DNA from 2 places in the Dermacoccus sp. CCH2-D9 genome. Region 2 is predicted to be linked to the other one. Evidence: predicted binding sites of a transcription regulator. Region 2 holds the regulator's gene; the other holds the start of a gene.

Region 1 (15,821 bases), on a different contig from region 2:
TCGGGCCGGTGCCGACGGGGTACAAGCCGAGCTCGTCACCGGGGTTCCTCCTCGACGACACGCGCACGTTCTCGGCCGCTGACGTCGAGCAGTGGCACCGATTCGGCCTCGACCTGACGACCCGCGACAACGTGTCCGCGCAGGCGAGCGCCTATGACGTGAATACGACGGGCGATTCGAGCATGGCCTTCGCCATCGCCGTCGCGACGATGGCCTTCGTCGCCGTGACGGCACTGCTCGCCGGCCCGGCGTTCGCGGCCGGCGCGACGCGTCAGCGTCGCAGCCTCGGGCTCGTCGCGGCGAACGGCGGCACCCGCGCCGTCCTGCGCCGCATCGTCCTGGCCAACGCGATGATCCTCGGTGCGCTGACCGCGCTCGTCAGTGCCGTCCTCGGCACCGCGCTCGGTGTCGTCGCCGCGAAGATCGCCTGCCGGCAGGTGACGACCCTCGACGCGCCCACCGACATCCGATTCAGCTGGATCGTCGGCCTCGTCGTCGTCTCGACGCTCGCCGCGCTCATCGCCGCGTGGGTGCCCGCGCGGGCTGCGGGTCGTACCAACCTTCTGCAGGCCCTGCGCGGGCAGGTGTCGGCGCGTGTCGTCAAGCGTCGACTGCCGACGATCGGCGTCATCGCCGTCGCGGCCGGCACGCTGTGCCTGTTCTTCGCGACGCAGCGAGGGGGCGACGGGTCGTCGATGAGTGAGGAGGGGCAGACCGCCCTTGCGTACATCGGCGTGCCGCTGTTCTTCGGCGGCGCGGTGCTCGCGGTGCCGTACGTGCTCATGGTGGCCGGCAAGCTCGCCGGTCACCTGCCCCTGACGCCGCGCCTCGCGGTGCGTGAGGTCAGCCGTCAGCGCACGCGGGCGACGGCGTCGATCGGCGCGGTGCTCGCCACCGTCGCCGTGTGCACGGGCGTCAGCGTCTACGGCGCGAGCGAGGACGCGTACCTCGCCAAGACGTACACCCCGTCGATGCCGATGGGTGAGGCGGCGTTCGTCTCGAGCTCTCCCGGCTCGCGGACCAGTGAGGCGGACGACAACACAGCCATCGCGGCGATCCGCAAGATCGTCCCCGGCGCCGCGGGTGCGTGGACAGTGGGCGCCGGAGACTTCATGCCCCGCTATCTCGCAGGGAAGTGCCCGGCGAAGGGCTCCGGTCAGGACGCCGCCGCCGCGGCCGTCAGCGTGCTCGGCGTCGACGACGCCGGCATGAAGCTCATGGGCCTCGATGCCGCGACGCGAGATGCTCTGAAGCGAGGTGAGTTCCTCCACGTCGGGCCATCGACGAACGACAGCCTGGGCGTGGCGGGATGGGGCCCCCAGTCGAGCGCCACGACGATCACCGACGGCAAGGTCACGCTGGCCGCGGTGCAGTGGAAGAACGCCGAGCTGCCGGAGGCGACCGTCGCATCCTGCTCGCCCCTGACGGTGCCGGCACGCCCCGTGTCGTTCGACGCCGCGTTCAAGCTCGCTGGTTCGACGCCGAACTCGCTCATCGCGACGCGCGAAACGCTCGCGAAGCATCACATGACGGCCCATCTCGCGGCGATCACCGTCGCGCCCGAGGGTGGGGTGAGCAAGAAGCTCGAAGGTCAGCTCAAGGCCGCCTCCCCGATCGACATGCCGTTGATGGTGGAGCGGGGCTACTCGAGCCCGATCCTCGTCATCCTCGGCATCATGACGGCGGCGCTCGCGTTCGTCGTCCTGCTCACGACGATCGTGTCGACGCTGCTCAACGACGCCGAATCGCAGGCCGATGCCGCGACGCTCGCGACCGTCGGGGCGCCCACGGGGATGCGGCGACGCATCGTCGGCGCGCACGCGGCGGCGATCGGCGTCATCGGTGCGCTCATCGGCATCGCCGTCGGCATCGCGCCGGGGCTCATCCTGGCGCGGGCCTCGACGAACCACATGATGGACGAGCGGACGCACCAGCTCAGCGGCGGCACGTACGCGATCCCATGGTGGTCGCTCGCGATCATGCTCATCGCGGTGCCACTCGTCGCAGCGCTCGTGTCGATGCTGTTCGCACGCCGCAAGCCGGTGCTGACGAGGCGCGAGCGGTGAGCGTCATGCACGACTCGCGCCGGGTTCGGCGGGTTCGGCGGGTTCGGCGGGTGGGCGCGCCGCGTCGTACCGTTGAACGTTCATCGTTCACCGCGACGACGCGAAGGGGGCTGACGTGAGCGTTCGTAACGGCCTGCTCGCGCTGCTCGCGTCGCAGGAGATGTACGGCGCGCAGCTACGCTCCGAGTTCGAGGCGCGCACGGGCGGGCAGTGGCCCCTCAACATCGGCCAGGTCTACACGACGCTCGGGCGCCTCGAGCGCGACGGCCTCGTCGAGGGCGCGGGCGCGGCCGACGACGAGGGCCGCATTCCGTATCGCCTCACCGAGACGGGGCGCGGTGAAGTGGATTCGTGGTGGGCCCAGGCCGTCCCGCGCGACGTGACGCCACGCAACGAACTCGCCATCAAGTTGGCGCTCGCCGTCACGATGCCAGGGGTCGACGTGCGTGCGCTCGTCTCGACGCAACGCACCGCGACGATGCGGCACCTACGCGAGCTCAACCGGTCGAAACCGCGCCGCACACCGGGCGCGCCGAGCGCTCCGACGCCCGACGAGCTCGTCCTCGAATCGCTCATCTTCGCCGACGAGGCCGAGCTGCGCTGGCTCGACTACGTCGAGGAGCGGCTGGCTCGCGGCTGACGTCGTGCGCGGTCCACATGGATCGCGAGGTGGGAGCGCCTGGCGCGGGGTTGACGTCGAGGTGCTTCGTCGCGCGCGCCTCAGTGCTGACGCGGTAGCTCGCGCCAGGTGCCGGTTCGCACCGCCTGTGCGAGGTCGCCCCGACGCGCTCGGGCGGCGCTGAACGTGGGGCACCGCTCCTCGTGAAGCACCCGGCCACGTCGACTCACACAGACGGCCCAGGGGCAACGAAACACGAAACGGGTCAATGCCAGCAGCGGAACCAGGAGCAACAGCAGAGCCAGCTCGCCGATGAGGTAGACCAGGACGACGATGAGCGGGACGAGCACGATGGCGAAGATCACCGCCGAGATCAGGTCATCACCGCCGGGGGATGCACTGAGGAGCTGCCCGGCCCACCGGTGAGCCCGGGGGCTCCACGGCAGCCACCGGCAACGCACCGCATAGGCGCGCGGTTTCGTGCCCGCTGCCGCGGGTTCCTTGACTCTCATGTTCTGTCCCTGAATTCATGAACACGACGCCATGCCACTGCCGCGGCGACGAGCACCCGTGTGCATGTGGAGGCGAAAGGCCCAGGTTTCCGGGGTTGTCGGTGGCCAGGTTCACAATAGAGGCATGCCCCGCCTCACGATGATGCTCGCGCCGCCGCAGGTGCGTCGCGCTGCCCGTCGTCGCGGGGTGACGAAGGCGCGCCTCGCGGACGAGCTGCAGACGTTCGTCGAGGTCAAGCCCGCGCCGGGGCGCTGGAAGACGGCGGCACACATCACGACGTGCGTGACGCTGACGGTGCTGGCGTTGTCGTTCGTCCTCGGCCCACAGCTCGGTCTGCTCGGGTTGACGGGCACGTTCTTGTGCACCGTCAGCGTCAAGCGGACGTGGCGTCACCGCGTCACCATCCTCGCGTGCATGACGCTCGCGTACGTCGCGGCGTTGACGATCGGGGTGAGCGTCGCAGGACATGCGGTGCTCACGACGGTCGCGCTGACGGCGATCGCCGGCGTCAGTGTGCTTCTGTACCACGCGCTCGTCGGCGACCCGCCTGGCCCTGTCTTTCTGACGATCGGCCCGGCCATCGGCACGTATCTGCCTACGGTCGGCGTGCCCGGCAGCCGGTTCCTGCTGGCAGCAGGCTGTGGCGCCGTGATGTCGAGCGTGCTGAGCCTCGCGCTGCAGTACCCGCAGCGTCACGAACCGGAGGATCAAGCCGTCGACGAGGCGCAGGAGGCGTGTGACGCGTACTTCGAGTCAGACCCGGACGGCGATTTCGTCGAGACGGGCCGCCTGCGGGACACGGCGTACGCGTCGATCTTCTCCGCGGCGTGGGCGTTGAGCGCGGCGACAGGCCGCCGTCACCCCGACCCGCACTGGCGCGAGCTGACGAAGCGCCTGCGCCGGTTGCACATCGAAGTCGTCCAGCGCACCGCCGCGACGCGACTGCCCGGGGCCGTGATCGCCGTCCCCGTCATGGCGCAGGCGCGCTACCTCGGACGCCCACCGCGGCGCTACCTGCTGCGCTGGGGGTTGTCGCGCTCGTCCTTGCCTGCGCTGATCGCGCGGCGCGCAGCGCTCGCGGTGCTGCTCACGTGCGTGCTCGCATACGCACTCGGCGTCACGCATCCGTACTGGGCGGTCATGACGACGGCGCTGCTCATCTCCCTCGGCGGCGACCGGTTGACACTGACGCATCGCGCCGCGCACCGCTTCGTCGGCACGGTCGTCGGGGTGGGGTTGTTCTTCCTCGTCAGCCTCACGCATCCGAGCGGCTGGTGGGTCATCGTCGTCGCGCTGATGTGCGTGTACCTGCTGCAGTGGACGGTCGTGCGCAACTATGCGCTGGGCTCGATGTTCATCACGCCGATGGCGCTGCTCGTGGCGTCGGCGGGCACGGCGCACAAGCCGATCGGTGAGTTGATGCTCGATCGCATCTTCGAGACGGCCCTGTCGTGCGTCATCTGCCTGTTCGTGCTGTGGGCGTTCGGGCGTCGTCTGCCCGTGCTGCTCGTGCGTCGTCAGTTCCGTCGCGCCCTGCGCGCCCTCGAGCGGGTGCTGCTGCTCCTGGCCGACGGTGAGCACAACTCCGAGCGGGGCGTCAGCGCGCGGCGCGACCTCGTCTTCGAGCAGCTCGAGGCCGCGCACGTCCTGCAGATCGCACAGCGCGACCTGCCGCGCGTGCTCGGGTCGTGGAGCGAGCTCGAGGCGAGCCTCGGTTCGGCCACGTACGTGACCCTCGCGGCGTGCTGGACGCACGATCCGCTCGCTCACCTCGACGCCAACGCGATGGCGTCACGCCTCGCGCGCCTCATCCACGACCTGCCGCCCGTCTCGACGCAGCTCGTCGACGCGACGACCATCGCCGCGAGCGTCGACGACCTACTCGACGTCGGGGGGCACGGCACCGCGCCGCGCCCGTAGCGGTGTCGTCGCGACAGCCGACGCGGTGCTCCCCACGTCCCGCACCCACCCCACGCGGTGAGTGCGATGAGCCGGACATGTACACGTTTTGCGGCTTCTCGTACACATCGCCCGAACGTGTCGATGGCATCACCATGTCGTCACCGCGAAGGCTCCGACGTCGGCGGATCAGCGATCGGTTGCCTCGGCCAGCGTGTCGAGGAGCGCGCGATTGAGGTAGACGACGCTGCGTCCGAGTTGCTGGCGCTCGAGAACATCGTGCTGCGCCAGGACGGAGAGCCACTTCGAAGCGGTTTGACGCTTGGCCAAGCCTGCGTCGACGATCGCCTCGATGCGGACGTACGGCTGCGCGAACAGCACCCGCGCGAGGTCTGACGCGGGTGCCTGCGCCGGGAGATGCCGGCGGATCGCGTCCTCCGCTTCCCGGCGCAGCCCTTCGATGACCTCGACGAGCGAGAGCGTCCATCGAGCGGTGGCGCCGACCGCACCCACCATGTAGAGGATCCAGCCCTGCCAGTCATCCTGGGCGGTGACGGCGCGGAGGCGGGAGTAGTACTCGTCCTTCGTACGAACGATGTGGCCCGACAGGTACAGCACCGGCTGCTCGAGCAGCCCCTTCTCGACGAGGAGCAGGAGGTTGATCACGCGACCGGTGCGTCCGTTGCCGTCGAAGAACGGGTGGATCGCCTCGAACTGGTAGTGCTGCATCGCCATCACGACGAGCGGGTCGAACCCCGAGTCGGCGTGCAGGAAGCGTTCCCACCCGGACAGATGCTCGGCGATGACGTCTGCACCCTCGGGCGGCGTGTAGATGCGTTCACGGTTGACGGGGTTGCCGATATAGGTCCCCGGTTGATTGCGCAGAGTGGCGGTTCGGCCCTGCAGCTCGCTGCAGATCTCGAGTGCTGTTCCTGACGTCAGGGGGCGCGTCTGCAGCGAGTCGAACCCGACCCACAGGGCACGGCGGTAGCGCAGGGCCTCCTTGACCGCCGGGGACGTCCTGGTGTCCGGCATGTCCGCGGCAGCGCGGAACAGCTCGTCGTTCGTGGTCACGACGTTCTCGATCTCGCTCGAGGCCTGCGCCTCGAGAACCGGGAGCAGGTGAACGAGCATCGTCGGGTCCGGCAGGCGCCGGACCGCTTGATCCAGGGCGGCGAGGGCTCGACTGGCGGCGATGACCTCCTTGAGCACCGCCGGCGTCTCGACCTGCGTCGAGGGAGGAAGAGGCGGCAGATCCTGGTACGGAACGTCGGGGCCGGTCCACATGAGGACGAGCGTACGCGCCTGAGCACCCTGACATGTACACGTTTTGCGATTTCTCGTACATATCGCCCGAACGTGTCGATGGCATCACCATGTCGTCACCATGACGGCGCCCTGTCGTCACCCTGTCGACGTCCTCGCGGGAGCCGCTGACGCGCCGCCCGAGTCGGCCGTGAATGTGCTGAGGGGCATGGTGCTGCTGGACCTGACCTGCCAGGATGACGACGAAACGTCATTGCCTCTCGAAGGATCGATCATGGCGAGCATCAGGAGGCCACCGTCGAGGAGGCGACGACGATGATGACGTCGAGGAGGCGACGACGATGATGACGTCGAGGGCGCGCGCGTGGGCCGAGGCCGACCCGCATTCGTTCCCCACGCCCGTCCAGAAGTGATCACGCCCGCCGAGCGAGGAGAAGCATGAACATCGGATCCGAGATGACGATCGCCGAGATGATCGTCGAAGCGCTCGCCGAGTACGGCGTCAGCGAGTTCTGGGGTGTGGTCGGTGACGCGCTCAACCCCGTGGTCGACGCCATCCGGCGTGAGGACCGCATCGAGTGGGTCGGTGTGCGCCACGAGGAGGCGGGCGCGTTCGCCGCATCCGCGCAGGCGCAGCTGACGGGGCGTCTCGCGGTGTGCATGGGCACCGTCGGGCCCGGCGCGATCCACCTGCTCAACGGCCTGTACGACGCGAAGAAGTCGCACGCGCGCCGGTGCTCGCGGTCTGTGGGCAGGTGCCGACGGAGGAGATCGGCACGAGTTTCTTCCAGGAGGTCGACAACGACGCGTTGTTCAGTGACGTCGCCGTCTTCACCGCGACGGTGACGAGCGCCAACCAGATGCCTCAGCTGCTGGAAGCCGCCGTCGCACACCAGGGCGTCGCGGTGCTCAACCTGCCGGGCGACATCAGCGGGTTGAAGCTGCCGCACGGCACGCGGACGCCGCGGTTCGCGCCGCCGCCGCTGCCGTCGTCACCGGCTGCGGATTCGCTCGACGGGGCCGCCGCCGCGCTGCGGGATGCCGAGAAGGTGACGCTGCTCGTCGGTCGCGGTGCGCGTGAGGCGCGAGAGGAGGTGCTCGCGCTCGCCGAGAAGCTCGCCGCGCCGACGGTGCTGACCCTCAAGGCGAAGGAGGGGCTCGAGCACGAGAACCCGTACGAGGTCGGCCAGAGCGGGCTCATCGGCAACCCGGCGGCCGTCGGCGCGATGGACGAGTGCGACGTGCTGTTCATGATCGGCACCGACTTTCCGTACCGCGAGTGGTATCCGGAGGGCAAGAAGGTCATCCAGCTCGACACGCGCACGCAGCACATCGGACGCCGCACGCCCGTCGACATCGCGCTCGTCGGTGGTGCGCGCGAGAGTCTGCGGGCGCTGCTGCCGATGCTCGAGCCGGCGTCAGGGCGCGAGCACCTCGAGAAGGCGCAGTCGAAGTACGCGGAGTGGATGGACGATCAGCGCAAGCTCGCCGACCCCTCGTTCGACGAGTCGCTGCTCGGCAAGGTGCGCTCGCTCGGCGACAACCCGGAAGAGAAGGTGCGTCCGGAGGCCGTCGCGCTCGCGCTCGACGAGGTGTGCCCGACGAACACGATCTTCACCTCCGACACGGGCATGTCGACGGTGTGGCTGTCGCGGCTGCTGCCGATGCGCGGAGAGCGCCGTCTCATCGGCTCGTACAACCCTGGGCTCGATGGCGAACGCCATGCCGATGGCGCTCGGCGCGCAGGCGCTCGATCGTCGTCGCCCCGTCGTCGCACTGTGCGGTGACGGCGGCCTCATGATGCTCGTCGGCGACCTGCGCACCGCCGTCACGTACGGCCTGCCGGCGACGTTCGTCGTGTTCAACAACAGCAAGCTCGGGATGGTGAAGCTCGAGCAGGAACAGGTCGGGCTGCCCGAGTACGGCACGGCGCTCGACAACCCGAACTTCGCCGACGTCGCCGCCGCGATGGGTTTGCGCTCGCGGCGCGTCGAGGACCCGGCCGAGTTGAAATCGGTTCTGCGCGAGGCCGTTTCGTCACCGGAGCCGTGGCTCGTCGAAGTCGTGACGAACCCCGACGAGGTGTCGGTGCCCGGCAAGGTGAAGCCCGCCCACGCGTTCGGTTTCGCCAAGGCCAAGGTGACGGAGTTCTTCACCGACCGCGGCCCGACGGGTGGCGGGGAGCACTGAGCGTGCACTAATTCTGCGCTGAGCCGACGGCCGGACGAGCATTGTTGCTCGCCCGGCCGTCGTCGTGAACATCACCGCGGCTCGGCACGGATCGGCCAGCCTCCTCCGGCTATGGCTAGAACCTTCGTTGGAGATGCACCCCTCGGATTGGCGCGCGAATACGGCTTGGCCCTGGTGTCTGGCGGCTCACCAAATAGACGACAAACATCGCGCAATAATTCTTGCGCTTCTAGCCGGTCGGTGGCAGGCTTGCGGCTATGAACGCCACGCCAGGGCGCGATGAGGCTACACACATCACGGATCCCAAAGCCGTCGCGGCTATCACGCACCCACTTCGAATGAGGCTGCTCGGCGAGTTGGCGCGCCGTGGCACAGCTCGGGTGAAGGATCTTGCGGACTTGCTCGACGAGCCAGCCAACTCCGTCAGTTTCCACCTGCGCCAGCTGGCCCGATATGAGTTGATCGAGCCCGACCCGGACCACACGGGCGACCGTCGCGAGCGGTGGTGGCGGCCGACCTCCGAGCGCGGGTTTCATATCGACCTGGCGGCGCTGCGGGCGCAGACCGGGGGTGAAGCGGCGGTGGACACGCTTCGACGGGTCGCGGAGGGGCACGTGGTCGCCCTGCATCGGGCAATCCAGGCTCAGGTTGGCGACGGCGCCGAGCTCGATCCCTCCGGTAGCTCATCGCCCTGCTCAATCAGCCAAGACTTCGCAGTTTGGCTTGATGATCAGGAGTTGGTCGAGATGCGCGCCGAGCTCAGCGCCGTTCTGGACAAGTGGAGCGAGCGATCCCGGGACCGTCGCAACCAGGCAGTGGCACATCCCAACCGGCGCGGCTACTACGGCATGCTCTTGGCCGCTCCCGAGGACGAAATGTTCCGCGTGTACGCCCGCCAGGAGGAAAATCGATGATGGATACCGCCGACTACGACGCGTTCGCCCCCGCTTATGTCGAGGAGAACGAGAATGGCCTGTTCAACAAGTGGTACGAACGCCCCGAGGTGCTACGCCTGGCCGGTGATGTTGAGGGGCTTCGAGTGCTGGACGCCGGCTGCGGCCACGGACCCTTGACGAAAGAGCTGCGCGATCGTGGCGCAACCGTAAGTGGCTTCGATGTCAGCCCCGCGATGATCGCCATCGCCCGCGACAGGCTGGGTGAATGCGCCGACATACGGGTGGCCGATCTCGCTGCCCCGCTGCCCTATGGGGACAACGAGTTCGACCTGATCACGTGTTCTCTTGCGCTGCACTACGTCGAAAACTGGAGACCCACGCTCGGCGAACTGCGTCGCGTTCTACGCCCGGGCGGGCGGCTGATCGTCAGCCTGCTTCACCCCTTCCTCTTTGCCGCCCTGCACCGAGACCAGGACTACTTCGCACTCACCCAGTACTCCGAGGACTATGCGTTCGGCCAGACCACTACCGTGCTGACCTACTGGCACCGGCCCTTGCAGGATGTCCTCAATGCGTTCATCGACGCGGGCTTCACCTTTATCAGCCTGACTGAACCCAAGGTGCACCCCGACACCCCCAGCGAACTGCTGCCCCCAGGCGACAAACGGCAATTCCTCAGCTTCCTCTTCCTCACGCTCGCCCTACCCTGAGAACCCCGCGCGCCAGCAACTAACCAGCTTTGAACACCCTCATCACGACGTCACCGCGGAGGCGAAACCGCCTAGAGAATTCTTCGACCACGCGCGACCCACATCGCCACAGCACGGACGAAACCGACGGCCGGACGAGCATTGTGCCTCGTCCGGCCGTCGTCGTGAACATCACCGTGGCTCGGCTCTGAGGACCCGACGGCGTGAAGGTGGCGCTGATGACCCCCCGCAGGGCAGATAGCCTGCAGGAATGCTTCCCCTCGTGGCTCTCCACGGCCTTGCCAGCACCTCAGACGAGTGGGATGAATTCGCGCGGTCGCTCCCGCCTGCCTGGGAATTCATCGCCTTTGATCAGCTGGCTCACGGATCCGCTGCGGAAATGACCGGGGATCTGTCGCGCGAGGCACACGTCGCGCATGTCGTGTCGCAGATCCGTCGTCACGCGGCCACCCCCTGCGTGCTCGTCGGTCAGTCGATGGGCGCCCACACGGCCATGCTCGTCGCGGCGCATCACCCTCAGCTCGTGTCCGCACTCGTTCTCATCGAGGGCGGCGTCGGGGGTGAGGGACCCGAAGCGACGACAGATGTCATCGCATGGGTTCGCACGCTCGTCGACGACCAGGGAGAACCTCGTTTCGATGCGGTGGCCCTGGCGCGCGCCATCCAAGCAGTCCACGCGCAGCAGTTCTGGGAGGACTGGGAGCAGGTTTCGTGTCCGACGCTCATCGTGCGCGCACAGCACAGTTTCATCGCAAACGAAGAGCACGAACGCATGGCTGGCCGGCCAGGAACGCGGGTCGCGCTCGTCGCCGAGAGCGGACACGACATCCACCTCGCTAGGCCCGAGCCCTTGGCGCGGATCGTCATCGACTTCCTGCGCGAAGCCATCGCCGCATGACGGGATGATCCCCGGGGCGGCCGAACCGGGCTGACGTCCCATATCGGCGCGCACCCGGTCACGGTCGGGTGAGTCCGCCGGTCTGCCGGGCTGTGTGGCACATGGATCCGTCAATCCGACTTCATGGGCACGCAGCGTCTCGATCCGCGCCTCAGCCGCGCGCGAGCAGGACGTCGCGGGTGATCTCGAGGTGGCCAAGGTGCTGCGCGAGCTCCTCGACGACGTGCAGGAGCACGGCGCGGCAGTCGGTGACCTGATACGAGCGCGCCGGGGCGTCGACTCGGTCGGCCGGCGGGGCCACCGGGAGCGCGTCGAGGTCGGTGGCGGCGACGTCGTCTATGAAGGCCTGACGTTCGCGTGCGGCGCGTTCGACGAGCGTCGAGACGGGGCCGGTGGCGGTGAACTCAGCGTCGCGGTCGCGCGGAACGGTGCCCCCCAGGTTGACGGTGCTCGACCACCGACGCATCGCCCCGAGGCAGTGCGTCAGCAGCGCGTAGGGGCTGTTCGAGCCGGCGACGGGCAGCGTCGCGTTGGCCGTCGCGTCATCCATGTCGCGCACGATGGTGACGATCGCGTCGAACTTCGCCAGCACGTAGGCGAGGATGACGTCCTTCTCCGAAATCTGCGTCATGCCGCCAGTATGACGGCCCGTGGGCCTGCAGTTCGTGCCGGCGATTCGCCCCTGACGGCGAGGGAGACGCCGTCTACCGTGGCCGCATGAGCGATGCCCCCAGCTGATGCAGACCGTCCTCGACGCGCGTGATCCGCGGCGCCTCGCGGAGTTCTATCGGCAGTTCCTCGGGCTGACGTATCGCGCCGGGACGAGCTACCGAGTGACGGCCCGGATGATGCCGACTGGCTCGTGCTGACGCACGCGGGCGGCCGCCGAGCGCTCGCGTTTCAACGCGACGAGGACCTCGAACCCACGACGTGGCCCGAGGGGCGCGTGCCGATGCAGATGCACCTCGACCTGACGGTGCCGGCCGTGGCCTCGCTCGAACGGCAGCGGGAGCGCGCCGTGTCGCTCGGCGCGACGCAGGTGCTCGACCGCTCCGATGACGACGATGAAGCCCTCTACGTCTTCACCGAACCCGCCGGGCATCCGTTCTGCGTGTTCGTGGCGTGACGGTTGGCTCAACCGAGGCTGCGCACCTCAAGTACCACGTGGTCCTGCTCGGCGCGTGCTGGCGGGGGAAGTAGGCGCGGCGTAGCCCCGTGAAGTAGCACGAGCCGGGCCGGACGTGCGGATCCCGAGGCCTCGCGCCATGACGGCATCTCTTCGCCTCGCAACTCGCCATGTTCGAACATATGTACTAAACTGGAGTCATGGACGAGGTCGCGCGCACCCTGCTTCGGCAGGCACGCAACCTCCCGGTTCTCGATCGGTTCGAGCTCTGGGAGGCGCTGAGTCACGCCCTCTTCGACGAGGCACTCAACGCCGAGGGCGCCTTCGTCGAACGTCCCGTCATGACGCTCGACGAGCGGGCCGCAGCGCTCGAGGAGGCCGCTGTCTCGCTCGAGCGCGCTGCTGCCACCGCGTCGCGGGTGTCACGCTCCGCGGACGCGACGATGCACGCTCTCGCCGCACGCCACCACACCGTCCATCGCGAGCGTGACGACATCGAGTGGGAGTCGATGGACGATCGCGACTACCCCCTGACGCCCGGCGAGTTCGCCGCGGCAGCGCTCGGCCCTGCCCTGGGCGTGTCCAGTTCTCACGCCGAAGCGATGGCCGCTGATGCCGAGCGCATCCGCCACTGCCTGCGTCCCCTCTTCGAGCAGGCCGGCGCCGGGCGTGCGCGCATGAGTTCGGTGGTCAAGATCAGTGATGTGCTGGCGCATCTCGACGACGCGCAGATCGCGGTGGCGTTGCCGCACCTGATCCACGCGAAGGCTGCCACCGCGGGCTCCACGGCGGCGAGCAACCGCACGACGCGAGTCCTCGACGCCCTGGGGTTGACCGAAGACGAGGACGAGATCGACATAAGGGCACAGCTCGGTGTCTGGTTCGCGCCACACCCCGAGCACCCGACCCTGACGGAGCTGCGCGCGGTCCTGCCCGCGCGCGACGCGGCGGATCTCAAGGCCGCCATCCACTCCCACGCACAGGAGCTTCGCGACTCGGCCCCGCACGTACTCGACGTCGCGCTGCGCGAACCGATCAATGCGCTGCGCGTGGACGCTCTCGTCCTGCTGGCGCTGGCCAACGTGCACGTCACACCGGTTCTGCACCTCCAGGTGCCTGTTGTGCGCTCTCGTCCCTCGGTGGCCGGTGGCGCGGAGGCGGTGGAGCGGGTTACTCACACCTCCGGGCCAACGCTCGACGGGAGCGCGAGCCGCGTCAGCGTCCTCGACGCGGATGGCGTCTGGAGCGGCCGTTCCGGGCCTGGGTGGCCGGATGCCGCACGCGCATCGGAGCGAGTGTGGAACCGCCATTCCGGCTCAGGTGGCCCCGACTCCACTCGCGAAGCGAGCGGCGTGTGGACCCGCCGTCCGGGCTCAGGCGGCCCGAATGCCGCTCGCTTATCGGAGGGTTTCGGTGGCGTGGGGCCGCCCAGCGGTGCCGATGGCGTCCCCCTGCGAGGCGGGGTGGGCGAACACAGCTCGACGAACGGCTTCGGTGATGCCCGCGTGCCGGGCGTCGGGACGATCGTGGCCGCTGTCGTCGAGGAGCTGGCCCGCGTGGTGGGCGCGGTGTTCACGACGGAGCTCATGGACGCCGAGCGCTGGACGACGATCGCCACGAGCACGCAGAAGTATCGTCTGTCGACGGCAATCCGCACGTTCGTGGAGCGTCGCGATGTGCACTGCCGGTTCCCCTGGTGTTCGCGCCGCGCGGAGGGGTGCGATGCCGACCACGTCGTCCCCTTCGCCGACGGCGGGGAGACGAGTGCCGCGAATCTGCAGATGTTGTGTCGTCATCATCACCGGGCGAAGACGTTCGGTGGTTGGGCCGTGCAGATGAACGCTGACGGGGTGTGCACCTGGCAATCGCCTTCGGGGCCGATGATGCTGACCCACCCGAACGATGCCGTCCCCCGCGATCCTGACGACCAGAGCTTCACCGTCGATCTCGACCGCGCGGCTTGGCCACTCGCTGCGGGACCTGCGGCTCTCGAAGCCACGCGTCCAGCCGAGAGCGCGCCGGCCGGCTAGTTTCAGCCCGGGCGCACCGCGAGCATCGCCCCACGCCGCTAGCCCGGCCGGTGCGTGTCCCTACCCGAGATGACGACGGTCGTCGTGGCCGCGGGCCCAGCCGTGCGTCACCCAGCCACCCTGGCTCGAACGCTGTACCTCTGGGCTGTCACTCCATCCGCGTGGGTCGCTTGGGCGACTGAGAGCCGCCGCTGATCACAGCGTCGTAGACCTCGTCGACCGCACGCGGTATCCCACCTCCAACGGGACGTCGGCCAGCGCCATTACCTTCGCCGCCGGCGTCGCCGGGCCCCGCGTCGCCGCCGACGACCTCGTTGACGCCCCCGTCGCGCGACGTCTGCGCTCCGGCACACCTCACGCCTGCGCGCGCCAACATCTGCGCCTGCCAGGGAGCGCGCAGCGCCGCGGCATGCAGGGCGGGCTCGTCGCTGAGCACACGATGCGCGGCGTCCTGACGCAGGTGCCCGTCGTGCAGCAGCGCGAGGTCGTCGGCCCACTCCCACGCGAACGCGAGGTCATGCGTCGACAGGGCGATCGTCGTACCGCGTTCCTCGAGCGACGTGAGGCTCGCGAGCAGCGCCTCGACGCCGGCCGGGTCGAGACCGGCCGTCGGCTCGTCGAGCAGCAAGTACGCGGGGCGCATCGCGACGGCACCCGCGATGGCCACGCGTTTCTGCTGCCCGAACGACAGTTGATGAACCGGCCGATCCGCGAGGTCGCTGATCCCGAGGACGTCGAGCGTCTCCTCGACGCGTCGCCGCACCTCGTCGGGCGGCAGCCCGAGGTTGGTCGGGCCGAACGAGACGTCCGCGAAGACGTCCGCCGAGAACAACTGATCCGCCGGATCCTGAAGCACGAGCTGCACGAGCTGTCGATGACGCTCCAGCCCGCGCCGCGAACGCTGCAACGCCACCCCGTCGACGACGACGTCCCCTGACGTCGCCGCAACCGACCCGGCCACGGCGCGCAACAGCGTCGTCTTGCCTGCGCCGTTCGCGCCGACGAACGCGAGCCGCCGCCCCGGCTGCACGTTGAGGTCGACGCCGTCGAGTACGGCGTCCCGACCGCGATACCCCACGCGCAGATCCCTGACACCCAACCCACGGGTACCAGTTGCCTCCCGGCCGCCGGGCTCAGCCACACGTGACTCACTATCTCGAGCGACGCCGTTCGGCCCAGCTTGCCTGTTCTGCAGCCACCTGTTCATCGCGACATCACCGCCCACGTCATGAGGGCGCTGACGACGAGCACGACACCACACAGCGACCGCCACGACGCCTGCCGCGCGGGCGTCGTGACGATGAGGTCGCCCGTGTATCCACGTCCGGCGAGCCCCGCTTCGAGGCGCTGGGCGCGCGTCCAGGCCCGGACGAGCACCCCCGCGAGCAGCGTCCCAGTGCTCGCGAGCGCCGCGCGGCGCGTCGCGTAGCCGAGGCGCGCCGTCTGACTCTCCCGGATCGTGCCGACCGAGTCGAGCAGCGTGAAGATCATCCGATACACGACGCCCGCGATCTCGACGAGAAACGCCGGCACCCCGACGCGCCGCAGCCCGCCGAGGACGTCCGTCATCGGCGTCGTCAGCGCGAGCACGAGGACGGCAGCCGCCCC
Region 2 (15,821 bases):
CGCGACCGTCGCCGGCAACGCGCCCGAGGCCCTGCGGCTGCTGCGCCACGCGTTCGCCTCTGGGATCGATCCCGTGCCGATCGTCGCCGTCCTCGCCTCGCAGCTGCGCCAGGTCGCCAAGGTCGCCTCGGCCGGCAGTGGACGCAGTGCGGATCTCGCGAAGCAGCTGGGGATGCCACCCTGGCAGGTCGACAAGGCGCGGACGGCGTCGCGCGGATGGGACGGCGTCCGTCTCGGACGCGCGATCCAGGCCGTCGCCGCGGCCGACTTCGCCGTCAAGGGTGGTGGACGCGATCCGCAGTACGCCGTCGAGCACGTGGTCCTCGAGATCTGTCGTCAGCGCCACGCGCCGAGCGAGCGTCACTGACGGCCTCGGGCCCGCCGCCCCGATTGCGCCGCGCGGTCGCTTGGCTGGTAGATTTGAGCGAGTGCGTGTGGGCTCAGGTCGTGCGCACACGCAACAGCAGTAACCAGCGGTCTCTCATCGCCAGGTGTCCCCACGCCATATCCGAGAGGCCGTCTGTCGCCCTCACGACAGAACACATTCGACCGAAGAAGTGAGATTTTCGTGGCAAACATCAAGTCGCAGATGAAGCGGATCAAGACGAACGAGATTCGTACCGAGCGCAACAAGGCCTACAAGTCCGAACTGCGCACGTGGATCCGCAAGTTCCGCGCCGAGGTCGAGGCCGGCAACAAGGACGCCGCGTCGACGGCCCTCGCTGCTGCCTCGCGCAAGCTGGACAAGGCTGTCTCCAAGGGAGTCATCCACAAGAACCAGGCCGCCAACAAGAAGTCGGCCATGGCGAAGCAGCTCAACCAGATCTGATCGCCGTGGTGCTTCGCGAGAAGCGCTTCGCATGACGTGGGCCGTCACCTCCCGAGGTGGCGGCCTTCGTCATGCCAGGGCCCGGGCGGGCCGAGGACGAGGCGACGCGCTGCCCGAACCGGCCAGCGCGGGAAAACGCCGACGACGTGCCCCCGGCCGCCCTGACATAATGAGCCGGAACTTTCGCGGGGCCTGCCCGCACCGACGCGATGTGAGGACGATCCCTTGAGCGAGACCGAACACAGCCAGCGCTACACCGCGGAACTGGCGGGGCAGATCGAGCGCCGCTGGCAGGACGCGTGGGAGGAGGCAGGCACCTTCGAGGCCCCCAACCCGAGCGGACCGTGGGCGGACGAGCAGGGCGTCGCCGGGCGTGACAAGGTCATGATCCAGGACATGTTCCCCTACCCCTCGGGTGCGGGGCTGCACGTCGGTCACCCGCTCGGCTACATCGCGACGGACGTCTACGCGCGCTATCAGCGCACCCAGGGCAAGAACGTCCTCTACACCCTCGGCTACGACGCGTTCGGGCTGCCTGCCGAGCAGTACGCCGTTCAGACGGGCCAGCACCCGCGCAAGACGACCGAGGACAACATGGTCAACATGCGTCGTCAGCTGCGCCAGCTCGGGCTGTCGCACGACGCGCGCCGCACGTTCGCGACGATCGACCCGTCGTACTACAAGTGGACGCAGTGGATCTTCCTGCAGATCTTCGACGCCTGGTACGACCCGGACGAGAGCAAGGCCCGCCCGATCGACACCCTCGTCGAGGCGTACGAGAGCGGCCGCGTCGCGACGCCGTCGGGCGAGGCGTGGGGCGACCTCGACGCCGCTGGGCGCGCTGAGGCGATCAACGCGCGCCGCCTGGCGTACAAGTCGGACGCCCCCGTCAACTGGTCGCCGGGCCTCGGCACCGTCGTCGCGAACGAGGAGGTGACGGCGGACGGCCGCACCGAGCGCGGCAACTTCCCGGTGTTCAAGCGCAACCTGCCGCAGTGGATGATGCGCATCACCGACTACGCCGACCGTCTCGTCGACGATCTCGAGCGCCTCGACTGGCCCGAGTCGATCAAGCTGCAGCAGCGCAACTGGATCGGGCGCAGCAACGGCGCGTCGGTGCGTTTCGACGTCGCGACCCAGGCCGGTTCGGGCGAACAGATCGAGGTCTTCACGACGCGTCCCGACACGATCTTCGGCGCGACGTTCATGGTGCTCGCGCCGGAGCACCCGCTGCTCGAGACGATCGTCCCGGAAGCCTGGCCAGCCGGGACGAATGAGTCGTGGACGGCGGGTGCCGGGACGCCGCGCGACGCCGTCGCCGCCTACCGCCGTGAGGCCTCGCGCAAGAGCGACGTCGAGCGTCAGGCGGGGGAGAAGGGCAAGTCGGGTGTGTTCACCGGTGCCTTCGCGACGAATCCCGTGACGGGTCGGGCGGTGCCCGTGTTCGTCGCCGACTACGTCCTCATGGGCTACGGCACGGGCGCGATCATGGCCGTGCCCGCGCAGGACGAGCGTGACTGGGAGTTCGCGCAGGCCTACGGCCTCGACATCGTGCGCACCGTCCAGCCGAGCGAGGGCCACCCGGAGGATCAGCCGTACACGGGCCAGGGCGCCGCGATCAACTCGTCGACGGCCGGGCTGTCGCTCGACGGGCTCGACATCGAGACGGCGAAGAGGAAGGTCATCGAGTGGCTCGAGGCCAACGAGCGTGGCACGGGCACGACCACGTACCGCCTGCGCGACTGGCTGTTCTCGCGTCAGCGCTACTGGGGCGAGCCGTTCCCGATCGTCTACGACGAGGACGGGACGGCGCACGCGCTGCCGGAGTCGATGCTGCCCGTCGAACTGCCCGAGGTAGCCGACTACTCGCCGAAGACGTACGACCCGGAGGACGCCGAGTCGATGCCCGAGTCGCCGCTGTCGCGCGCCGACGAGTGGGTCAGCGTCGAACTCGACCTCGGCGACGGTGTCAAGAGGTACACGCGTGAGACGAACACGATGCCCAACTGGGCCGGTTCGTGCTGGTACGAGCTGCGCTATGCCGACCCCGCGAACACCGAGCGCTTCGTCGACGCGGGGTGCGAGGAGTACTGGCTCGGCAAGGGCCGCGGCTTCGGCAAGGGTGTCGCGAACGACCCGGGCGGCGTCGACCTGTACGTCGGTGGCGCGGAGCACGCCGTCCTGCACCTGCTGTACGCGCGCTTCTGGCACAAGGTGCTGTTCGACCTCGGCCTCATCTCGAGTGAGGAGCCGTTCCGCAAGCTGTTCAACCAGGGCATGGTCCAGGCGTACGCCTTCCGCGACGGGCGCGGCCAACCCGTGCCGGCCGCGGAGGTGCGCGAGCGCGTCGAGGGCGACGAGACGATCTACGAGTGGCAGGGCCAGCGAGTCACCCGCGAGTACGGGAAGATGGGCAAGTCGCTCAAGAACGTCGTGACGCCCGATGAGATGTGCGACACCTACGGTGCCGACACGTTCCGCGTCTACGAGATGTCGATGGGTCCGCTCGACGCCTCGCGACCGTGGGAGACGCGCGCCGTCGTCGGATCACAGCGCTTCCTGCAGCGCCTGTGGCGCAACGTCGTCGACGAGAACACCGGTGAGCTGCGGGTCGACGAGGAGGGGATGGACGAGGCCACGACACGCCTCGTGCACCGCACGATCGACGGCGTCACCGGCGACTACGAGAACCTGCGCTTCAACACGGCCGTCGCGAAGCTGATCGAACTCAACAACGCGCTGACGAAGCTCGACGCCGTGCCGCGCGAGGCCGCGGAGGCCATCGTCCTCATGACGGCGCCGCTCGCCCCGCACCTCGGCGAGGAGCTGTGGCGCCGCCTCGGACACGAGCAGAGCCTCGCGTTCGAGCCGTTCCCGACAGCCGACCCGGCGCACCTCGTGCAGGGCACCGTCGTCGCCGTCGTCCAGGTCGCGGGCAAGGTGCGTGACCGTCTCGACGTCGCCGCCGACATCAGCGAGGCCGACCTCGAGGCCGCGGCGCTCGCCAGCGAGAAGGTGCAGAACTTCCTCGAGGGCAAGCAGGTGCGCAAGGTCATCGTGCGCGCGCCGAAGCTCGTCAACATCGTCGCGGGCTGATGGCTCGAGCCGGTGGCAGGGCCGGTCGGGTCGGTGTCGTCACCGACTCGACCGCCTGCCTCCCCGCCGAGTTGGTCGCAGGCTGCGCGCCTGACGCGGCGAGCCTGCTGAGGGTCGCGCCGCTCAACGTCACGATCGGCGACGTCACGCGCCCCGAGGACGAGTTGGGGGCTGACGCGGTCGCCTCCGCACAGGCCGAGGGGATAGCGGTGACGACGTCGCGCCCGTCACCGGCGGCGTTCGTCGAGGCCTACCGGGCGCTCGCGGACGCCGGATGCACGAGCATCGTGTCGCTGCACGCATCGCAGGCGTTGTCGTCGACGGTGAGCTCGGCGCGGCTGGCGTCGCTCGAGGCGGGGTTGGACGTCGAGGTTGTCGACTCGCGCACGCTGGGCATGGCGCTCGGTTTCGGCGTGCTCGCGGCGCTGCGCTGGTCGCAGGCCGGGTATGACGTCGACGCCGTGGCCGAGGCGGCGCGCGCCACGTGCGCGTCGTCGCGCACGGCGTTCTACGTCGACTCGTTGGAACCGCTGCGCCGCGGCGGGCGGATCGGGCGAGCCGGGGCTCTGTTCGGCTCGGCGTTGTCGATCAAACCGCTGCTGCAGGTCGACGACGGCGTCATCGCGCCGCTCACGCGCGTGCGATCGCGGGGCAAGGCCGTCGAGCGGCTCGGGACGTGGGCTCTGGCTCAGGCCGAGAACCTCGGCGAGGGCAAACGCGTCTGCGCCGTGCACTCGCTGCAGCACTCCGAGTTGGCGCAGGTGCTCGTCGACCGGTTGGGCGGTGGCGCGTCCCCTGGGGCGGGGCGGGACGGTGAAGCGCGTTCCGCTGAAGCGAGCTCGACCGGTTCGTCTGGGGGTTCCGGTGACGATGCGACGGGGCCGGCCGGGCCGGCCGGGCCGGGCGGCCGGGCTGAGGGTCCGCGAGCGGGCGGTGCCGCAGGCGCGGCGGGCCCCGATGCGGCCGACCAGGTTGGCGACGTGGCTGCGCTCGGAGCGCCCTCGCCGGACGGAACACGGGGCGACGGTGCCGGCGCTGGAGCGGAGGCCGACGCCGCGTCGTCGTCAGCCGTGCGGTGGGCGATGGCGCCGGTGCAGGCGCGCCTAGGAGCCGTCGTCACCGCGCACGTGGGAGCCGGAGCACTCGGCGCCGTCGTCGCGGTGATGCCGGAACCGCCGGGCTGACGACGGCTGCTGCGAGCCGCATCGGCCGCGCCTCTTCCACAGCTGTGACGGCCACGGGCCCATCCGGCACGCGCCTGCACGCGTTTCCACACCTTCGGCTCGCGTCAGCGAGCGTGGAGGGATGGGGCTTCTTACCGTCGAGGCATGACCCGCAGAACGCTGCCCGAGACCGACGACCGGCTCGACGAGGTGCTCGCCGAGATCGAACGCGCCCGCCACGAACCGACGTGGGTGCCCGAACCGGAACGCACCGCCCGCCGACTCGTCCGAGCACCGGACGGCCTCGAGGACGCCCGATGGCGTCCCTCGCGTCCGGCTGCCCTGCTCATCGGCGTGTGCGCGGTGCTCGCCGTCGCCGTGCTGGGGCTGCGTCTGCTGCTCAGTTCCGGAGATGACGGTGCGGCACCGAAGGCGCTCATCGCGTCGTCATCGCCGCGTATCGCCGGGAGCGCCAGCGTGGCGACGACGGGGAGTAGGGGTGCTGCGTCGACGCCGTCTCACAGCACTGCCATGGCTTCGGTCGCCGGCGCGACGAGCGGCGCGCCTCTCAGCATTCACGTCGTCGGGGCGGTGCGGCGCCCGGGCGTCGTCCAGGTGCCGGCCGGAAGCCGCGTCGCGGATGCCGTGACGGCGGCCGGCGGGATGTCGGGTGCCGACGCGACGGCGATCAACCTGGCTCGGCCGCTCGCCGATGGGGAGCAGGTCCACGTCCCCCGCCCGGGCGAGAGCGTCCCCCCGCCGGTGCCCGTGGCGCCGGCTGCAGGGGCCACCGCACCGGGCGCTCCGGCGGCCGTGGCGGGCCCGACTGCTCCGGGAGCGCCCGGTGGCGGGGCCGCGGCCGGGGGCGTCGTCAACGTCAACACCGCGGACGCGACATCGCTCGACGCGTTGCCCGGGGTCGGGCCGGTTCTCGCGCAGCGCATCGTCGAGTGGCGTGAGAAGAACGGTCGGTTCTCGAGCGTCGACGAACTCGGTGAGGTCTCCGGTATCGGCGACAAGATGCTCGATCGCCTGCGCAGCAAGGTCACCGTGTGAGTCTCGGCGGCCACGACATGCGGTTGTTGTCGGCCGCGTGCGTCGCCTGGGCGGCCCTCGCCACCCTGCTCTCGGCTCGCCCCGACCCCGCGATCGTGGTCGTCGTCCTCGCCCTCGTGACGATCGTCGCCGGGGCCCTCGCGTTCGGGACGCGCTTGCCTGGTCTACGGGCGGACCAGTCAGCCCGAGCCCGGCACGAGGGCGAGGATGACGAGAATCCGGCGTCATCCCACGGGTCGGGGTGGGCGCTCTGGGCGCTGCTGGTCATCGCGCTGACGACGATCGTCCTCGCTGCGGCGCAGGTGACGTTGGCGCACGAGGAAGCCGGGCCGGTGACGACGCTGGCCCGTGACCGCGCCGTCGCGACACTCGAGGCGAGAGTGACGGGCCAGCCGCACCGGGTCGTCGGCGCCGGAGGCGACGAGCGCTTCGTCGTCCCGGCCCAGATCGACCGCATCACGGCGCGCGGACGCACGCAGGAGGTCGCGACGCCCGTCATCCTCGTCGGCGATCGTCGGTGGACGAACCTCACCTGGCAGTCCCACCTGCGGGCGCGCGGGCGTCTGGCCCCATCGCAGCGTCTCGGGGCGGCGCGCGCCGTCGTGCAGGTCAACGGTGCCCCGGACGTCGTCGGCGCTCCGCCCTGGGTGGTGACGACACTCGAACCTGTTCGGGCCGGGCTCGTCGGCGCCTCGTCGCAGTTGCCGGACGACCCCGCCGGCCTGTTGCCCGCGCTCGTCGTGGGCGACACGGCCCATCTACCGGACGACCTGACGGACGCGATGAACGCCACCGGCATGTCGCACCTCAACGCCGTGAGCGGTTCGAACGTGACGGTCGTCCTCGTCGCGACGATGTGGTTGTTGGGGTGGTCGCGCACGTCACGTCGGGTGCGGGTGGCCCTGGCTCTCGTCGCGCTCGCCGCGTACGTCGTCCTGTGCCGACCCGAACCGAGCGTGGTGCGCGCGGCCGCGATGGGTGCCGTGGGAGTGCTCGGCACGTCGTGGGGACGCGAACGCGCCGCCTGCCCGGCGCTCGCGGCAGCCATCGTCGGATTGTTGGTGTGGGATCCGTGGCTTGCCGTCAGCGTCGGCTTCGCCTTGTCGGCGCTGGCGACGCTCGGGCTCGTTCTGTTCGCGCGACGCTGGTCGCAGGCCCTGCTCACGAAGCTCGGTTCGCGGCGCGGCCGGTTCGTCGACGGGATGGTCGAGATCACCTGCGTCCCGCTCGCCGCGCAGGCGCTGTGCCTGCCGGTGCTCGTCGCCCTCAATTCGTCGGTGTCGTGGGTCTCGATCCCCGCGAACGTCACGGCCGAGCCATTCGTCGCGCCGGCGACGCTCGGTGGCATGATCGTGTCGACCGTCGCCGTCATCGCTCCGACGCTCGCAGGGTGGCTCGTGTGGTTGCCGGGGCTGCCCACCTGGGTGATCTGCGCAGTGGCCCGCCTCGCTGACGCCGTCCCCGGCGGCTCGGTGCCCTGGCTCCCGGGGCTGGCCGGAGTCGTGCTCGCCATTGTCGTCGTGGCCGTGCTCCTGTGCGCGTGGCGGGCCATCGTCTTCACCGGTCGCTTCGGTCTCGTCGCGCTCGGGGTCGCGGGGGCGCTCCTGGCGGCTGTGCTCGCGCCGTTGCCGGGGGAGTCGGCCGCACCGCCCGCGTGGGTCTATGCGCAGTGCGCGGTGGGTCAGGGGGATGCCGCGCTCGTGCGCACCGGGGCGACGCGCGCCGTCATGATCGACGTGGGGCCTGCCGACGGCCATCCCGCGCAATGCCTCGAGCGCCACGGCATCACGACGCTCGACGCCGTCATCCTCACCCACTTCCACGCCGACCACGTGGGCGGACTGGCTGAGGTCTTGCGTGCTTCCGACGCTCCGGTGGCGGTCCTCGGAACGTGGGTCATGGAGGGCGCTCAGGAGAGCGAGGGACTCAAAGGCCGCGGTACAGCGGCGTCGTCACGATCGCGCGGCGAGCAGGGCGCGTTGGGTTCGGTGCAAGCAGCGCTCGAACAGCCTCGGGCTTCGCTCGGGGCGCTCGCACCGGGACAACGCCTCGTCATCGGCGAGGTGACGATCGAGGTGCTGTGGCCGCGCCGCGTCATGACGGAGGGGTCGGTGCAGAACAACGCCTCACTCGTGCTCGACGTATCGGCGCCCGCGTATCACGCGCTCATGCTGGGCGATTGCGAACGTGAGGCGCAGGCCGCGGTGATCGAACAGGTGCGTCAGAGCGCCCGGCGACGCGCGTTCGACCTCGTCAAGGTGGCGCACCACGGTAGCTCCAACCAGAACGAGCGCCTCTACGAGGCGGCGGCCGCGCGTCAGGCCGTGATCGGGGTGGGCGCCGGCAACGACTACGGTCACCCGACGAAGAAGACGCTCGAACTGCTGGCCCGGCACGACGCGCGGGTGTGGCGTACCGACACGCAGGGTGACGTGGACGCCCTCGCGACGGGTGGCTCGATCAGCCTGCAGGCTCAGCGATGAGCGTGCTGCGCGCTCGGCACCCGTGCTGCCGCGTCGGCGAGGGCTTCGAGGGTGGCGGTGACGGCGGGGACCCGCTGCAGGTCGGGTGTCGTCACGGCGAACACGCAGCGCCGGCTCGACGGCAGCAGCGGCAACGTCACGACGTCCGGATGCGACGTGGAGCGCAGGATCAGCTCGGGAATGAGCGCGACGCCGAGGCCCTCCGCGACGAGGCCGAGAACGGTGACATAGTCCTCCGTCTCGAACGCGACGTCGGGCGCGTAACCGGCGCCCTGGGCGAGGCTGACGAGGTGGCCACGGCATCGGGGGCACCCCGCGATCCACGAGGCGTCGCTGAGCTCCTCCATGCGGACGCTCTCGGCTGCGGCGAGGGGGTGATCGCGCGGGACGGCGAGACGCACGTCGTCGTGCAGGAGCCCGCGGGTGAGGAACGGGTCCAGGTCCTCGCCTGCGGGGAGCGGGTCCGCGTCGTCGTACGTGAACGCCACGGCGACGTCGCAATCGCCGGCACGCAGGCTCGCCAGGGATTCCGGGGGTTCGGCCTCGGCGAAGCTGACCTTGACGTCTGGGAACCGCTCCTTGACGAGTGCGAGGGCGCGCGGGACGAGCGTTGACGATGCCGACGGGAACGCCATGAGGCGCACCCGCCCGGCGCGCAACCCAGCGATGGCGGCGACCTCACTCTCGGCGGCCTCGAGGGCACTGAGGACGGGCGTCGCCGTGCGCGCCAGCACCTGCCCGGCCTCCGTCAGCCGCACCGAGCGGCCGAGGCGCTCCACTAGAGCCGTCCCGGTCTTCTCCTCGAGACGGCGCACCATCTGCGACACGGCCGGCTGAGAATAGCCGAGAGCGGCAGCGGCGGCGGTGAAGCTGCCCTCGTCGCTGATCGCCTTCATGACGCGGAGCCCGGCTGCATCGATCATGCACCAAGAATAACGTGCTCTTATCCATTGTTGAGACAATCGAACGCAGACCTATGGGAGGGGCAGGATGATGAGCGGCGTCGCGGAACTGACCGATTTCGTGCGCGCGGGAGGGCTCTTCGTCCTCACCGGCGCCGGCATCTCGACCGAATCCGGCATCCCCGACTACCGGCGCCCCGACGGCACGCGCCGCACGGTTCCCATGACATACCAACAGTTCCTCGCCACCCACGAGGCGCGTCAACGGTACTGGGCGCGCAGTGCCGTCGGCTGGGAGATCTTCGACGCGGCGGAACCGAACGTCGGGCACGTCGCGCTGGCGCGACTGCAGGGTGGCGGCCTCGTCGATCACCTCGTGACGCAGAACGTCGACGGCCTTCATGCGCGTGCCGGTGCCCGCGACGTCACCGAGCTGCATGGGTCGCTCGAGCACGTCGTCTGCGTCGCGTGCGGGACGCGGGAAGGGCGCCGTGGCTTCCAGGTACGCCTGCGCGAACTCAACCCCCAGCTGCCGACGCAGGCGCGCCTGCTCGCCGACGGCGACGCGGACGTCGCGGTCGAGCTGGAGCGCGGTGTCATCGTGCCGGCGTGCCTGCGCTGCACGGCCACGACGGTGAAGCCGGACGTCGTCATGTTCGGTGAGTCCGTCGCTCCTGAGGTCGTGGAGGCGCAGATGCGGGCAGTGGAACGCTGCCGGGGCGTGCTCGTGCTCGGCAGTTCGCTCAAGGTGATGTCGGGTTACCGGTTCGTGCTCGCCGCCCTCAAGCAGCAGAAGCCGGTCGCCCTCGTCGGGCTCGGCGCGATGCGTGGCGAGGAGCGGGTCGACCTCGTCGTGCGCGAACCCCTCGGCCCGACCCTCACCGCCGTGTGCGACGCGCTGGGGCTCGACCTCGCGACGTCCTGACGTCTCGGCGTCGAACGTCGGGGCGCAGAAGGGGCTGAGAGTCGAGTTGCAACCACACGCTGGACCGATCCGCGCGGCGCGGCCAGCGCCTCAGATGCTGCGCAGGACGGCCGTGACCTTGCCCATGATGCTCGCGTGGTCGCCGTCGATCGGGGAGTAGGCCTCGTTCGCGGGCATGAGCCACGTCTTGCCCTCGCTGCGGCGCAGCGTCTTGACCGTGGCCTCCGAGTCGAGCAGTGCCGCGACGATCTCCCCGTTGGCGGCGTCGGCCTGGCGTCGCACGACGACCCAGTCGCCCTCGCAGATGGCCGCATCGATCATCGAGTCGCCGACGACGCGCAGCAGGAACAGCTCGCCGTCACCGACGATCTGACGCGGTAGCGGGAAGACGTCCTCGACGGCCTGCTCGGCGAGGATCGGGCCACCGGCCGCGATGCGGCCGACGACCGGCACGTATGACGGCGTGGGTCGCTCGTCGCCCGAGCCCGTCTCGTCGTGCTGCGACTCGGATAGCGCAGACACGGCGTTGCCGCGGTAGCCGCGGGTCGCCGCACCCGAGTCGGGGGAGACGACCTCCATGGCGCGCGGGCGGTTCGGGTCGCGGCGCAGGTATCCCTTGCGCTCGAGTGCGGCGAGCTGATGGGCCACCGAACTCGGGCTCGTCAGACCGACGGCCTCGCCGATCTCACGCAGGCTCGGGGGGTAGCCGCGCTCGTCGACGGAACGTCGGATCACGGTGAGCACCTTGTGCTGGCGTGGCGTCAGCTTGCCCGGCGTGCGCTCCTGCATCGAATGAACGTCACCCATGGTGTGACCCCTCCTGGTCCTCGTCGCACGTCGGTGGTCGCGTTGGCGACACGTGCACCCTCCGGCGGGGCGGAAATGCCCGCCATGACGGGGTTGTCGGTGCGCGGTGCTTGTGTATCTGACATCACCCACAGTACGCGGTGTCGCACACACTTTTCAAAAATGTGTACGAAGAAATCCGTGCGCGCCGTTCGAAAGCACGTTCGGGTGTCGTACAATTGTTCTATCGCACGCGTGTTCGATCGGTCCCTCCGGGCTGACCGGGTCGCGTGAGGAAGCCGCACCGGTGACGGTGTGGCGGCGCCTCGGGGGTATCCCGAGAGAAGGAGTGGTTTCGATGGTTGCTTCGAGTACTGCAGTTCGACGTGAGCCCGTGCTGGGTTCGGGTGTCGACGTGCGCCGCGTGGCGCGGGTCGACGCTGCGGCATCCCGCTCGCACCTCCACCTCGTGCCCACGGGTGGCGCGGTGCAGGTCGTCACGAACTCTCAGAGCGTTCGTTTCGCCCGTCGTCGCTTCACGGCCGTGTGCGTGGCTCTCGTCGTCGTGGCGGGGGCCATCCTCGCGGGCCGGGCGATGGCGAGCGGTGTCGACGGTACGCAGCGGCACGAGGTCACCGTTCGCGCGGGGGAGACGCTTTCGCAGATCGCGGCGCGTGAGATGCCGGGCGTGCGCAACGACCAGGCGGTCGTCGCGATCGAGCACGAGAGCAACCTCGGCTCGTCGCAGGTGCAGGCCGGCCAGAAGGTGATCATCCCCGCACCGTGAAGTGTGACGATCGCCATCGTCGGGTTCGAGGGTTCGAGGGGGCGTGAGTCGCCTCCCCCCCGGCTGGCGCAGGATTCCGCGGCGCACGAGTGGCGGGGGTCGTCGCGAGGTTGCGCAGGGCGAGTAGACGCGGCCTCGGTGCTGTTGCGCGTCGGGTCTCAGGGGCCTAATATCTCTACATGTGGGGCTTTGGCCCCCGCTTCCCCCTAGATGTTGATTCTCCTCCGCTGATGTGCATCTGCGCTCTGAGGCCGGAATCCCGGGGTGGAGCGCCGTCGTCCCGAGTGTTCCCAGCCCCGTCGGAAGGTTTGACGTGCACTGTCCGTTCTGCCGCAACACCGACTCCCGCGTCGTCGATTCGCGCTCGAGCGAGGACGGCACCTGCATCAAGCGGCGCCGTCAGTGCCCGAACTGCGGCAAGCGGTTCTCGACGATGGAGACCGCAAGTCTCACGGTCGTCAAGCGTTCCGGGGTCAGCGAGCCGTTCTCGCGCGACAAGGTGATGTCCGGGGTTCGCAAGGCGTGCCAGGGCCGCCCGGTCACCGACGACCAGTTGGCCGTTCTCGCCCAGCAGGTGGAGGAGTCCATCCGCTCGAAGGGCTCCGCCGAGATCGACGCCCATGACGTGGGCATCGAGATCCTCGGGCCCCTGCGCGAACTCGACCACGTCGCCTATCTGCGCTTCGCCTCCGTCTACCAGGCCTTCGAATCGCTCGAGGACTTCGAGACGGCGGTCAGCGAGTTGCGTCAGTACGCCGCCTCGGCGTCCTGACCCCGCGCGCCTGCCGAGGGCGCGCCCCCCAGATCACCCTCACGTACCAGCTCACCCCACCTGCCAGGAGGCTCACGGTCATGACCGAGACGACGAAGGCCCGCGCCAAGACGGGACGCCGCACCGGCGGCGTCACGATCGAACGCATTTTCACCACGCCCGGCGTGCACCCGTACGACGAGGTCACCTGGGAGAAGCGGGACGTCCTCCAGCAGAACTGGAAGACGGGCGAGACGATCTTCGAGCAGTCGGGTGTCGAGTTCCCCGACTTCTGGTCGCTCAACGCCTCCACCATCGTCACGACCAAGTACTTCCGTGGCGCCGTCGGCACGGACGCGCGTGAAAGCTCCCTCAAGCAGCTCATCGACCGCGTCGTGCTGACCTATTCCAAGGCCGGGCGCGACAACGGCTACTTCGCTACCGACGAGGACGCGGAGATCTTCGAGCACGAGCTCACCCACGCCCTGCTGCACCAGGTGTTCTCGTTCAACTCGCCCGTCTGGTTCAACGTCGGTACCGCGAGCCCGCAGCAGGTCAGCGCGTGCTTCATCCTGTCGGTCGAGGACTCGATGGATTCGATCCTCAACTGGTACAAGGAGGAGGGCTTCATCTTCAAGGGTGGCTCGGGCGCCGGTCTCAACCTCTCCCGCATCCGCTCCTCCAAGGAGCTGCTCTCCTCGGGCGGCACCGCATCCGGCCCGGTCTCCTTCATGCGCGGCGCCGACGCCTCGGCCGGCACGATCAAGTCCGGTGGCGCGACGCGTCGCGCGGCCAAGATGGTCGTCCTCGACGTCGACCACCCCGACATCGAGGAGTTCATCGAGACGAAGGCGCGCGAGGAGGACAAGATCCGCGCGCTGCGTGACGCCGGATTCGACATGGACCTCGGTGGCCGCGACATCGTCTCCGTGCAGTACCAGAACGCCAACAACTCGGTTCGTGTGAACGACGAGTTCATGCAGGCGGTCGTCGACGGCGGCAGCTTCGGTCTGCGCGCCCGCGACACCGGTGAGGTCATCGAGACCGTCGATGCGCGTGAGCTGTTCGACAAGATCAACAAGGCCGCGTGGGAGTGCGCCGACCCGGGCGTGCAGTACGACGACACGATCAACGCGTGGCACACCAACCCCGAGACGGGCCGTATCACGGCGTCGAACCCGTGCTCGGAGTACATGTCGCTCGACAACTCGAGCTGCAACCTCGCCTCGCTCAACCTGCTGAAGTTCCTCAAGGAAGACGACACGTTCGACGCGGCGACATTCGCCAAGGTCGTCGAACTCGTCATCACGGCGATGGACATCTCGATCTGCTTCGCCGACTTCCCGACCGAGTCGATCGGCAAGACGACCGTCGACTACCGCCAGCTCGGCATCGGGTACGCCAACCTCGGTGCACTGCTCATGGCGACGGGCCACGGTTACGACTCCGACGGTGGCCGCGCCCTGGCGGCCTCGATCACCTCGCTGCTCACGGGTGCCGCCTACAAGCGCTCCGCGGAGATGGCGGCCGTCGTCGGCCCCTACGCCGGCTACGCCCAGAACAGCCAGGCGCACAACCGCGTCATGCGCAAGCACCGCGCGGCCAACGACGAGCTGTCGTCGCACAAGGACATGGGTGCGATGGCGAGCGACATCCACTCCCTCGCCACGAAGGCCTGGGCCGACGTCGTCACGCTCGGCGAGAAGAACGGCTTCCGTAACGCGCAGGCCTCTGTCCTCGCCCCGACCGGCACGATCGGCTTCATGATGGACTGCGACACGACGGGTATCGAGCCCGACTTCTCGCTCGTCAAGTTCAAGAAGCTCGTCGGTGGCGGTTCGATGCAGATCGTCAACCAGACGATCCCGCGTGCGCTGAGGAAGCTGGGCTACCAGGACGAGCAGATCGAGGCGATCGTCGAGCACATCGCCGAGAAGGGCCACGTCATCGACGCGCCCGGTCTCAAGCCCGAGCACTACGAGATCTTCGACTGCGCCATGGGTGCGCGCGCCATCTCGCCGATGGGCCACGTGCGCATGATGGCCGCCTGCCAGCCGTTCCTGTCGGGCGCCATCTCGAAGACGGTCAACCTGCCCGAGACCGCGAGCGTCGACGACATCGCCGAGGTGCACCTCGAGGGCTGGAAGCTCGGCCTCAAGGCCATCGCGGTCTACCGCGACAACTGCAAGGTCGGCCAGCCGCTGTCCGACGGCAAGGCGGAGAAGAAGTCCGAGCCCGCCGCGACCAGCACCGAGACCCCGGCTGCGGAGAAGGTCATCGAGTACCGTCCGGTCCGCAAGCGTCTGCCGAAGCGTCGCTCGTCGCAGACGACGTCGTTCGCCGTTGGCGGCGCGGAGGGCTACCTCACCGCCGGCACGTACGAGAACGGTGACCTCGGCGAGCTGTTCCTCAAGTTCGGCAAGCAGGGTTCGACGCTCGCCGGTGTCATGGACGCGTTCTCGATCGCGGTCTCCATCGGCCTGCAGTACGGCGTGCCACTCGAGACGTTCGTCGAGAAGTTCACGAACCTGCGCTTCGAGCCGGCCGGTATGACGGACGACGCCGACGTGCGCATGGCGCAGTCGATCATGGACTACGTCTTCCGCCGCCTGGCGCTCGACTACCTCGACTTCGACACGCGCTCGTTCATGGGCATCCACACCGCGGCCGAGCGTGCGCGTCAGCTCGAGACGGGTTCCTACGCTCCGAGCGAGGGCGACGACGAGAGCTTCGACGCGGAGTCGAACTCGCAGACGGCCGCCCCGGCCCGTCAGGAGCGCGCGGGTACCACTGCGCCGGCAGCTCCGACGACGTCGGAGGAGGAGCGTGCCGACGAGGTCATCTCGGGCTCGGGTGCAGCCTCGGCCCGTGAGGTGAGCAACGAGATCCACAGCTCCACCGAGCTGCTCGAAAAGTTCCAGGGTCACGCCGCGGATGCGCCGATGTGCATGACGTGCGGGACGAAGATGCGTCCGGCCGGTAGCTGCTACGTGTGCGAGGGCTGCGGAAGCACCTCCGGCTGCAGCTGATGCTTCGCTGAGGC

The links. Region 2 encodes LexA, which represses DNA repair genes until DNA is damaged. Its sites were predicted from a motif close to TCGAACANNTGTTCGA; they were not measured.
Region 1: the regulator LexA is predicted to act here: its motif matches at 12,358-12,373, upstream of AX669_RS01830 (HNH endonuclease signature motif containing protein).

The regions. Positions count from the first base shown of each region.
Region 1 covers NZ_LSJT01000022.1:3,687-19,507, forward strand. Annotated here, with positions in the region: gene AX669_RS01775 (FtsX-like permease family protein) at 1-2,066, shown strand, start outside; gene AX669_RS01780 (PadR family transcriptional regulator) at 2,182-2,706, shown strand; gene AX669_RS13185 (hypothetical protein) at 2,787-3,197, opposite strand; gene AX669_RS01790 (FUSC family protein) at 3,322-5,118, shown strand; gene AX669_RS01795 (Fic family protein) at 5,287-6,384, opposite strand; gene AX669_RS13765 (thiamine pyrophosphate-binding protein) at 6,802-7,209, shown strand; gene AX669_RS13770 (hypothetical protein) at 7,119-8,150, shown strand; gene AX669_RS13775 (thiamine pyrophosphate-dependent enzyme) at 8,074-8,553, shown strand; gene AX669_RS01805 (helix-turn-helix domain-containing protein) at 8,811-9,467, shown strand; gene AX669_RS01810 (methyltransferase domain-containing protein) at 9,464-10,159, shown strand; gene AX669_RS01815 (alpha/beta fold hydrolase) at 10,422-11,057, shown strand; gene AX669_RS01820 (DUF664 domain-containing protein) at 11,209-11,688, opposite strand; gene AX669_RS14150 (VOC family protein) at 11,795-11,926, shown strand; gene AX669_RS01825 (VOC family protein) at 11,920-12,183, shown strand; gene AX669_RS01830 (HNH endonuclease signature motif containing protein) at 12,384-14,213, shown strand; gene AX669_RS01835 (energy-coupling factor ABC transporter ATP-binding protein) at 14,362-15,291, opposite strand; gene cbiQ (cobalt ECF transporter T component CbiQ) at 15,417-15,821, opposite strand, start outside.
Region 2 covers NZ_LSJT01000147.1:10,387-26,207, forward strand. Annotated here, with positions in the region: gene holA (DNA polymerase III subunit delta) at 1-367, shown strand, start outside; gene rpsT (30S ribosomal protein S20) at 569-829, shown strand; gene leuS (leucine--tRNA ligase) at 1,055-3,925, shown strand; gene AX669_RS12320 (DegV family protein) at 3,925-5,109, shown strand; gene AX669_RS13125 (ComEA family DNA-binding protein) at 5,254-6,144, shown strand; gene AX669_RS12330 (ComEC/Rec2 family competence protein) at 6,141-8,627, shown strand; gene AX669_RS12335 (LysR family transcriptional regulator) at 8,618-9,550, opposite strand; gene AX669_RS12340 (Sir2 family NAD-dependent protein deacetylase) at 9,621-10,454, shown strand; gene lexA (transcriptional repressor LexA) at 10,545-11,261, opposite strand; gene AX669_RS12350 (LysM peptidoglycan-binding domain-containing protein) at 11,599-12,027, shown strand; gene nrdR (transcriptional regulator NrdR) at 12,341-12,799, shown strand; gene AX669_RS12360 (vitamin B12-dependent ribonucleotide reductase) at 12,880-15,807, shown strand.